Regions from separate parts of the Pseudomonas sp. DNDY-54 genome, predicted to be linked through region 2. Evidence: predicted binding sites of a transcription regulator. Region 2 holds the regulator's gene; the other holds the start of a gene.
The links. The regulator FliA, encoded in region 2, starts transcription of late flagellar genes. The targets are predictions, from matches to a motif close to CTAAAGTTTNNNNNNNNNNNGCCGNTAA.
Positions count from the first base shown of each region.

Region 1: a site for FliA is predicted at 2,367-2,394, ahead of K4O48_RS15000 (flagellar protein MotY). Genes of this name have one in related genera too.

Region 1 covers NZ_CP082271.1:3,236,191-3,240,253, forward strand. Annotated here, with positions in the region: gene gloA (lactoylglutathione lyase) at 1-49, opposite strand, end outside; gene K4O48_RS14995 (argininosuccinate synthase) at 136-1,353, opposite strand; gene K4O48_RS15000 (flagellar protein MotY) at 1,439-2,335, opposite strand; gene pyrC (dihydroorotase) at 2,515-3,558, shown strand; gene rnt (ribonuclease T) at 3,555-4,063, shown strand, end outside.
Region 2 covers NZ_CP082271.1:2,857,748-2,861,810, forward strand. Annotated here, with positions in the region: gene K4O48_RS13170 (chemotaxis protein CheA) at 1-81, opposite strand, end outside; gene K4O48_RS13175 (protein phosphatase CheZ) at 94-888, opposite strand; gene K4O48_RS13180 (chemotaxis response regulator CheY) at 912-1,286, opposite strand; gene fliA (RNA polymerase sigma factor FliA) at 1,402-2,127, opposite strand; gene fleN (flagellar synthesis regulator FleN) at 2,146-2,973, opposite strand; gene flhF (flagellar biosynthesis protein FlhF) at 3,065-4,063, opposite strand, start outside.

The sequences.
Region 1 (4,063 bases), 380 kb from region 2:
TGGATCGATCCATATCGCCGACTCGCAGCATGGTGTGCAGCAGTCTCATGGTGTGGTTCTCCTCATGTTCGGCAAGGCAGAAAGCATAACCCCGGCTCGTGGCCGGGGTTATGTCAGAACCGTGCCCCGTTCCGTTTAGAACTGGGTCCGGCCCTTGTTCGCAGCAATGCGCATGCGCAGTGCGTTGAGCTTGATGAAGCCCCCAGCGTCGGCCTGATCGTAAGCGCCAGCGTCGTCCTCGAAGGTTGCGATGTTGGCATCGAAAAGCGAGTCGTCCGATTTACGGCCAGTGACGATGACGTTGCCTTTATAGAGCTTCAGACGAACCACGCCGTTCACATTGACCTGCGAGGCGTCGATCATCTGCTGCAGCATGCTGCGCTCTGGGCTCCACCAGTAACCGTTGTAGATCAGGCTGGCGTACTTGGGCATCAGCTCATCTTTCAGGTGGGCGACTTCACGGTCCAGCGTGATCGACTCAATGGCCCGATGCCCCTTGAGCATGATGGTGCCACCGGGAGTCTCGTAGCAGCCACGGGACTTCATTCCGACATAGCGGTTCTCGACGATATCCAGACGACCGATGCCGTTCTCGCCGCCGACCTTGTTCAGATACGCCAGCACTTGGGCCGGGCTCATATCCTTGCCATCGATCGCAACGATGTCGCCTTTGCGATAGGTCAGTTCGATATAGGTGGGGGCGTCCGGCGCAGCTTCGGGCGACTTGGTCCAGCGCCACATGTCTTCTTCGTGCTCGGTCCAGGTATCTTCCAACACACCGCCCTCATAGGAGATGTGCAGCAAGTTGGCATCCATGGAGTAAGGCGACTTCTTCTTGCCGTGGCGCTCGATCGGGATGGCATGCTTCTCGGCGTAGTCCATCAGCTTCTCACGCGAAAGCAGGTCCCACTCACGCCAGGGCGCGATTACCTTGACGCCCGGCTTCAGTGCGTAGGCACCGAGCTCGAAACGAACCTGATCGTTGCCCTTGCCGGTGGCGCCGTGAGAGATGGCATCGGCGCCGGTCTCGTTGGCGATCTCGATGAGCCGCTTGGCGATCAGCGGACGGGCAATGGAAGTACCCAGCAGGTATTCGCCTTCATACACGGTGTTGGCGCGGAACATCGGGAAGACGAAATCGCGGACGAACTCTTCGCGCAGGTCATCGATGTAGATCTCCTCGACACCCATGGCCTTGGCCTTGGCACGGGCTGGCTCGACTTCCTCGCCCTGACCGAGGTCAGCGGTGAAGGTCACCACTTCACAGTTATAGGTGTCTTGCAGCCACTTGAGGATCACCGAGGTGTCCAGGCCACCGGAATACGCCAGGACTACCTTCTTTACGTCGGCCATTGCCATCCACTCCCGGGATTGAAGGAAAGCGGAGATTCTACTGGTCGCGACGTATGTTTTACAGGGGCGTGAGCGTCGCGCGGCGTCAGGACGACGGAGCGCCCTTCTCCACGGCGGCCGCGGTGGTCAAAGGGCCCCGCTCCAAACGCAGGGCCACTCGTCGGTTCTTGGCGCGATTGGCCTCACTGTTGTTAGACACCAGTGGATAGCGCTCTCCGTGAAAGCGCAACGTGATCTGCTCCTTCGGGACACCGTTGGCAACGAGATACTCCTCGACCGCTAACGCACGCCGACGGGACAGGTCGCGGTTGGTCAACCGATTGCCGCTGTTGTCGGAGTGTCCATCAAGCTGTATCCGATTGACACTCGGGTCAGCCTTGAGGAATTGAAGAATGATGTCGAGCTTGGCTTGAGCCAAAGCATCCAGCACCACATCGCCGGCCGGAAACCCGACCTGCGACTGGCGGATCTGGTCAAAATTCACCGGCAACAGCTTGGCCGTACAGGTACGAAACTCTTCGTAGGCTTTACCGAAACGCGCAGGCAGCAACCGCACTTCCAGCGCGTCGCCCCCGTGCTGCGTACGGTGACGGATCACCGGACTACGCCCCTCAAGCAGACCAGTGAGGAGCCGGCCGGCCTGCAGCTGGGAGCTGTTGAATGGAATATCCTTGCCGCCGGCTACCGTGACCAGCCCCAGATTGATATCGCTGCGCTCTGGCTGCCACGGCGCAGCCGCCGCGAGCAAGGTCGCCGACCCGGCCCCTAGCCAGCGGTCGGGTGACTGCAAGCGAAACGTCGCTTGCTCGCCTGCGCGCCGCACAAACTCCCCGGCACCGAAGCCGGCCACCGGCTGCGTCAGTCGGCATTCGAACTGGTCGCCCTCCACCTGCCACTGTGCCCGCTCCAGACGTGTCTGAAAGGTCAGTGCATTGGCCGGCGATGCCAGCAGGCAGGCGAGAACAAGAAGGCGCAAGCGCACGGAAGGCTCCAGGATGAAGGCATTTCAACGGGTATCGGTGCTGACCGCTAAAACTTGAACTTACCGAGGCTTTCCAGACTGGTCGCATGGTCTCGTTTCGCCTGAGGATCCCGCCCGCGGCGATTTTTTCACGCGTTTCCGGTAGCATTCCCGCACGTTTTACCCGCCTGGAAACCTGCATGTCCGACCGACTGACACTACTGCGCCCCGACGATTGGCACATCCACCTGCGCGATGGCGCAGCGTTGCCTCACACCGTGGCGGACGCCGCACGCCAGTTCGCGCGCGCGATCATCATGCCGAACCTGGTCCCTCCGGTCCGCAACGCGAGCGAAGCGGACGCTTACCGTCAGCGGATTCTCGCTGCTCGCCCCTCTGGAAACGATTTCGAGCCGCTGATGGTGCTGTATCTCACCGACGGCACGCAGCCTGACGAAATACGCGCAGCAAAAGCCAGCGGTTACGTTCATGCGGCCAAGCTGTACCCGGCCGGCGCAACCACGAACTCTGCTTCTGGCGTGACCCGCATCGATAATATCTTTCCGGTGTTGGAGACCATGGCTGAAGTCGGCCTGCCGCTGCTGGTGCACGGCGAGGTGACACGCGCAGAGATCGACATCTTCGACCGCGAAAAGTATTTCATCGACGAGCAGCTGAGCCGGGTCACCGAGCGCTTCCCCAGCCTCAAGGTCGTGTTCGAGCACATCACCACCCGTGATGCCGTCCAGTTCGTCGAAGGTGCCAGCAGTAACGTGGGCGCCACCATTACCGCGCATCACCTGCTCTACAACCGCAACCATATGCTGGTTGGCGGCATTCGCCCGCATTTTTTCTGCTTGCCGATCCTCAAGCGCAACGTCCATCAGGAGTCGCTGCTCGACGCCGCCACCAGCGGCAATCCGAAGTTCTTCCTCGGCACCGACTCGGCCCCTCATGCTCAGCACGCCAAGGAGAACGCCTGCGGTTGTGCCGGTTGCTACACCGCCTATGCGGCGATTGAGCTCTATGCCGAGGCGTTCGAACAGCGCAATGCCCTGGATCGCCTGGAAGCGTTCGCCAGCCACTTCGGCGCCGACTTCTATGGCATGCCTCGCAACACTGACCAGATCACACTCGTACGTGAACCCTGGAGCGTTCCAGCAAACCTTCCATTCGGCGAACATAATGTCGTGCCGTTGCGCGCTGGCGAAACCTTGCAGTGGCGGATGGAGACACACGCATGAGCGATGATCAGTTCGACGACGAACTAGAAGGCAGCGCACCAGGTAAGCCGCGCTCCCCCATGGCCAAGCGCTTTCGAGGCTTTTTACCCGTCGTAGTGGACGTTGAATGTGGCGGGTTCAACTGCGCAACGGACGCATTGCTTGAAATTGCTGCTGTGACCATCGGCATGGATGAGCAGGGCCTGCTCTATCCCCAGGAAACCTTATTCTTTCGGGTTGAGCCCTTCGCCGGCGCCAATATCGAGGCAGCAGCGCTGGAGTTCACGGGCATCAAGCTGGATCATCCCCTACGCATGGCGGTTCCCGAGGCTCAGGCACTCAACGAAATCATTCGCAGCGTGCGCAAAGCGGTGAAGTCAGCTGGTTGCAAGCGAGCGATTCTGGTGGGTCACAACAGCAGCTTCGACTTGGGTTTCCTCAACGCGGCCATTGCCCGCTGCGACATCAAACGCAACCCTTTCCACCCCTTTTCCAGTTTTGACACTGCCACCCTAGCTGGCCTCGC
Region 2 (4,063 bases):
TTGCTCTGACAATAGTTCGAGAATCTCGCCGGCCTCAACCAGGAAGTCCTGGAGGATTTCTTCATCGGCGTCGAAGCTCATATTCACCTTCCCCTAAAAGCCCAGGCTCGAAAGCAGATCATCGACATCGTCCTGCCCGGATACGACATCCTCACGTATATCGGCATGCATCTGCGGACCTTCACCATGGGAAGGCTCTTTTTCTTGTTTTTTCTTTTCCTGCTCGGCGCGCATGGCGTCGCGGTCATGCTGAATGCCGGCGACGCGATCAACTTGCCCCGCCATCAGAACAAGATTGAGCAGGTTGCTTTCGAGTTCGGTGATCAGGCGCGTGACGCGTTTGATGACTTGTCCGGTCAGGTCCTGAAAATCCTGAGCCAGCATGATCTCGCTTAGATTCTGAGAGAGCTGGCTGCCATCGTTCATGCTGCGCTGAAGAAACTGATCGATTCGCTTGACCAACTCACGGAACTGCTCAGCGTTCATTTCGCGGCGCATGAAGCGCTGCCAATCGGCGGTCAAGCTCTGCGCTTCGTAGCTGACGTAGTTCACCAACGGCGCTGATTCTTCCACCAGATCCATGGTGCGGTTGGCCGCTTTTTCGGTCATCTCCACGACGTAGGAAAGGCGATCGGTCGCATCGGTAATTGGCGATGGATCACCACCTGTCGCGCAGGTATCCATTTCAAGCTTGACGATGGCGTTGTGCAATTCGCGGGTGAGCTTGCCAACTTCGAGATAGAGCCCGTGATTACGCGCCTGATTGAGCTCGTTGAACATCTGCGTGGCTTCGTCGAAGCGGCCCTGTTGCAGACTTTCAATTAATTGGGGTGCATGAGCCTTCAGAGTTGCTTCGAACTCTGCCAGGCTTTGGTCTGCTTGCGTCATAGTGCCCTCGCGGCGTTACTGCTTCAGCCGTTGACGCGCTCGAAGATCTTTTCAATCTTCTCTTTGAGCACTTGAGCCGTGAATGGCTTGACGACGTAACCGTTTACCCCGGCCTGCGCGGCCTCGATGATCTGATCGCGCTTTGCTTCGGCGGTCACCATCAACACAGGCAGGTGCTTCAGACGTTCGTCGGCACGCACGGCGCGCAGCAAGTCGATACCGCTCATGCCAGGCATGTTCCAGTCTGTAACGAGGAAATCGAAGCTACCGCTTTTCAACATCGGCAAGGCAGTGGTGCCATCATCCGCTTCGGCGGTGTTGGTAAATCCCAGATCACGCAAAAGGTTCTTGATGATCCGTCTCATGGTCGAAAAGTCGTCGACGATGAGGATTTTCATGTTCTTGTCCAAGTACACCTCCGTAAATCACGAATCTCAGAACCTGCTCACGGTCTGTTGCGGGCTTCACGAATGAAGCGCGTAAGCGGTCTAATACTTTATTGCCGACCTGCCGTTAACGAGCGCGCCATTCACCCAGGCGAGCCCGCAGACGTGCCGCGCACTGACTGTGCAGCTGACTCACCCGCGATTCGCTCACACCTAGCACCTGGCCTATTTCCTTCAAATTCAACTCTTCGTCGTAATACAGCGAAAGCACCAGCTTTTCACGCTCAGGCAAGTTGCCAATGGCCTCGGCCAGCGCCTGTTGGAATCGCTCATCTTCGAGATCGCGAAACGGCTCCGGATGAGTGCTTGCCGCATCTTCCTCGAACTCGCCGTGCTCACCTTCCTGAAGCAGATCATCAAAACTGAACAAACGGCTACCCAAGGTGTCGCCCAGAATGCCGTAGTACTCATCGAGACTCAATTTAAGTTCGGCCGCAACGTCCTGATCTTTAGCGTCGCGACCGGTTCTGGCTTCAATTGCCCGAATCGCCTCACTGACCATCCGCGAATTGCGATGCACCGAACGCGGCGCCCAATCGCCCTTGCGCACCTCGTCAAGCATCGCGCCGCGGATGCGGATACCGGCATAGGTCTCGAAACTGGCGCCCTTGCCTGCGTCGTATTTTTTTGACGCTTCCAGCAAGCCGATCATCCCGGCCTGCATCAGATCATCGACCTGCACGCTCGCCGGCAAACGCGCCAGGAGGTGATAGGCGATGCGTTTGACTAACGGCGCGTATTGGTCGATGAGCTGATATTGCGAGTCTTTAGCGTGAGCTTTGCTGTAATACATACTGAACCCAGCCGCTTGTTATTCGTGAGGCTCTGCGGCGGGCCTGACGAGGCGCTCCACAAAGAATTCCAAATGACCACGTGGCGATGCGGGCAGCGGCCAGCTGTCCACCTTCTGCGCGATGGCCTTGAATGCCAATGAGCACTTGGCTCGCGGATAGGCTTCGTACACGGCGCGCTGCTTCTGTACCGCCTTGCGCACCGCTTCGTCGTAAGGAATCGCGCCGACATATTGCAACGCCACGTCGAGAAATCGCTCGGTGACTTTGGTCAGCTTGGCGAACAGGTTGCGGCCTTCCTGCGGCGCGTGTGCCATGTTTGCCAGGACCCGAAAACGGCTGATGCCATAGTCGCGGTTGAGCAACTTGATCAATGCGTAAGCATCGGTGATTGAGGTGGGCTCGTCAGTCACCACCAGCAGGACTTCCTGCGCCGCGCGCACGAAGCTCACTACGCCGTCGCCAATACCGGCGGCCGTGTCGATGATCAGCACATCGATGTCGTTGCCGATGTCGCTGAAGGCCTGAATCAGCCCCGAATGCTGCAGCGAAGAGAGCTGCACCATGCTCTGCGTACCGGATGCCGCGGGCACGACGCGAATACCGCCCGGTCCCTGAATCATCACGTCACGCAAATCGCATTCCCCGGCGATGACATCAGCCAGCGTGCGCTTGGTGGTCAACCCCAGCAGCACGTCCACGTTGGCCAAACCAAGGTCGGCATCAAGCAGCACCACCCGGCGACCGAGCTCAGCCAGGGCCAGCGACAGATTGACCGACACGTTGGTCTTGCCGACGCCACCTTTGCCGCCAGTCACCGCAATAACCTGTACGGGATGAATACCCATGTTCAAACGCCTATCTCTTTCTGGAGCCCTAGGGCCATCGATGCGTTCAGCCAGAACGCGTCTACTTGGTGTGCGTCACGGAGCAAAGCGTTCATCCGACCCTCCGTGAAGATGCGTTGTACAGACCCGAGAACATATCAGCCATGGTTTCCTCGCTGGGATCTTCCTGGGTCTGCAAGCTCACCGCTCGGCTCACCAGTTGATGGCTGCGCGGCAGATGCAGATCTTCAGGGATGCGCGGCCCGTCGGCGAGGTAGGCGATGGGCAGATGCTGGCTGATGGTAAGACCCAGCACATCACCCAGGCTCCCGGCCTCATCCAGTTTAGTCAGAATGCAGCCAGCCAGCCCGCAACCGCGGTAATGATGCCAGGTCGCCTTGAGCACCTGGCTCTGGCTGGTCGCCGGCAAGACCAGGTAATTCTTCGACTTGATACCGCGATCGGCCAGCGCCTCGAGCTGCGCACGCATCATCGGGTCACCGGCAGGCAGGCCAGCCGTGTCGATAAGAATCAGACGCTTGCGGGCCAGAGGGGCGAGACTTTTGCTCAGCGGCTGGCTTGGGTCGATCTGGATGACCGGCACGTTGAGGATGCGGCCCAGTGTATTCAGCTGCTCCTGTGCGCCGATACGATAGTTGTCCATGCTTGCCAGGGCGATGCTCTGAGGGCCGTGCTTGAGCACATAACGGGCCGCGAGCTTGGCGAGTGTAGTGGTTTTGCCGGCACCGGCAGGGCCAACCAACGCGATGATCCCACCCTCTTCCAGCGGCTCGGTCTTGGTAACCTTGATCGATTGCGCCAGGTGCGCCAGTACCATACGCCACGCCTGGCGCGGCTCGGTCACGGCCGATACTTTTTCAAGCAGGGCGCGAGACAGGTCTGCCGGCAGGCCGATGCGCTGCAGACGACGCCAGAGGCTGGCTTGCTGCGGACGGCGGCTCTGCTCGTGTCCCCAGGCAAGCGATCCGAGTTGCACCTCGATCAGCTCGCGCAACCCCTGGAGCTCCGATTGCATGGCCTCCATTGCTCGGGAATCCGACGCGGCAGGAGCGGCAACCGGCTTCGACTGTGCGGGCGCGGCAGGTTTCTC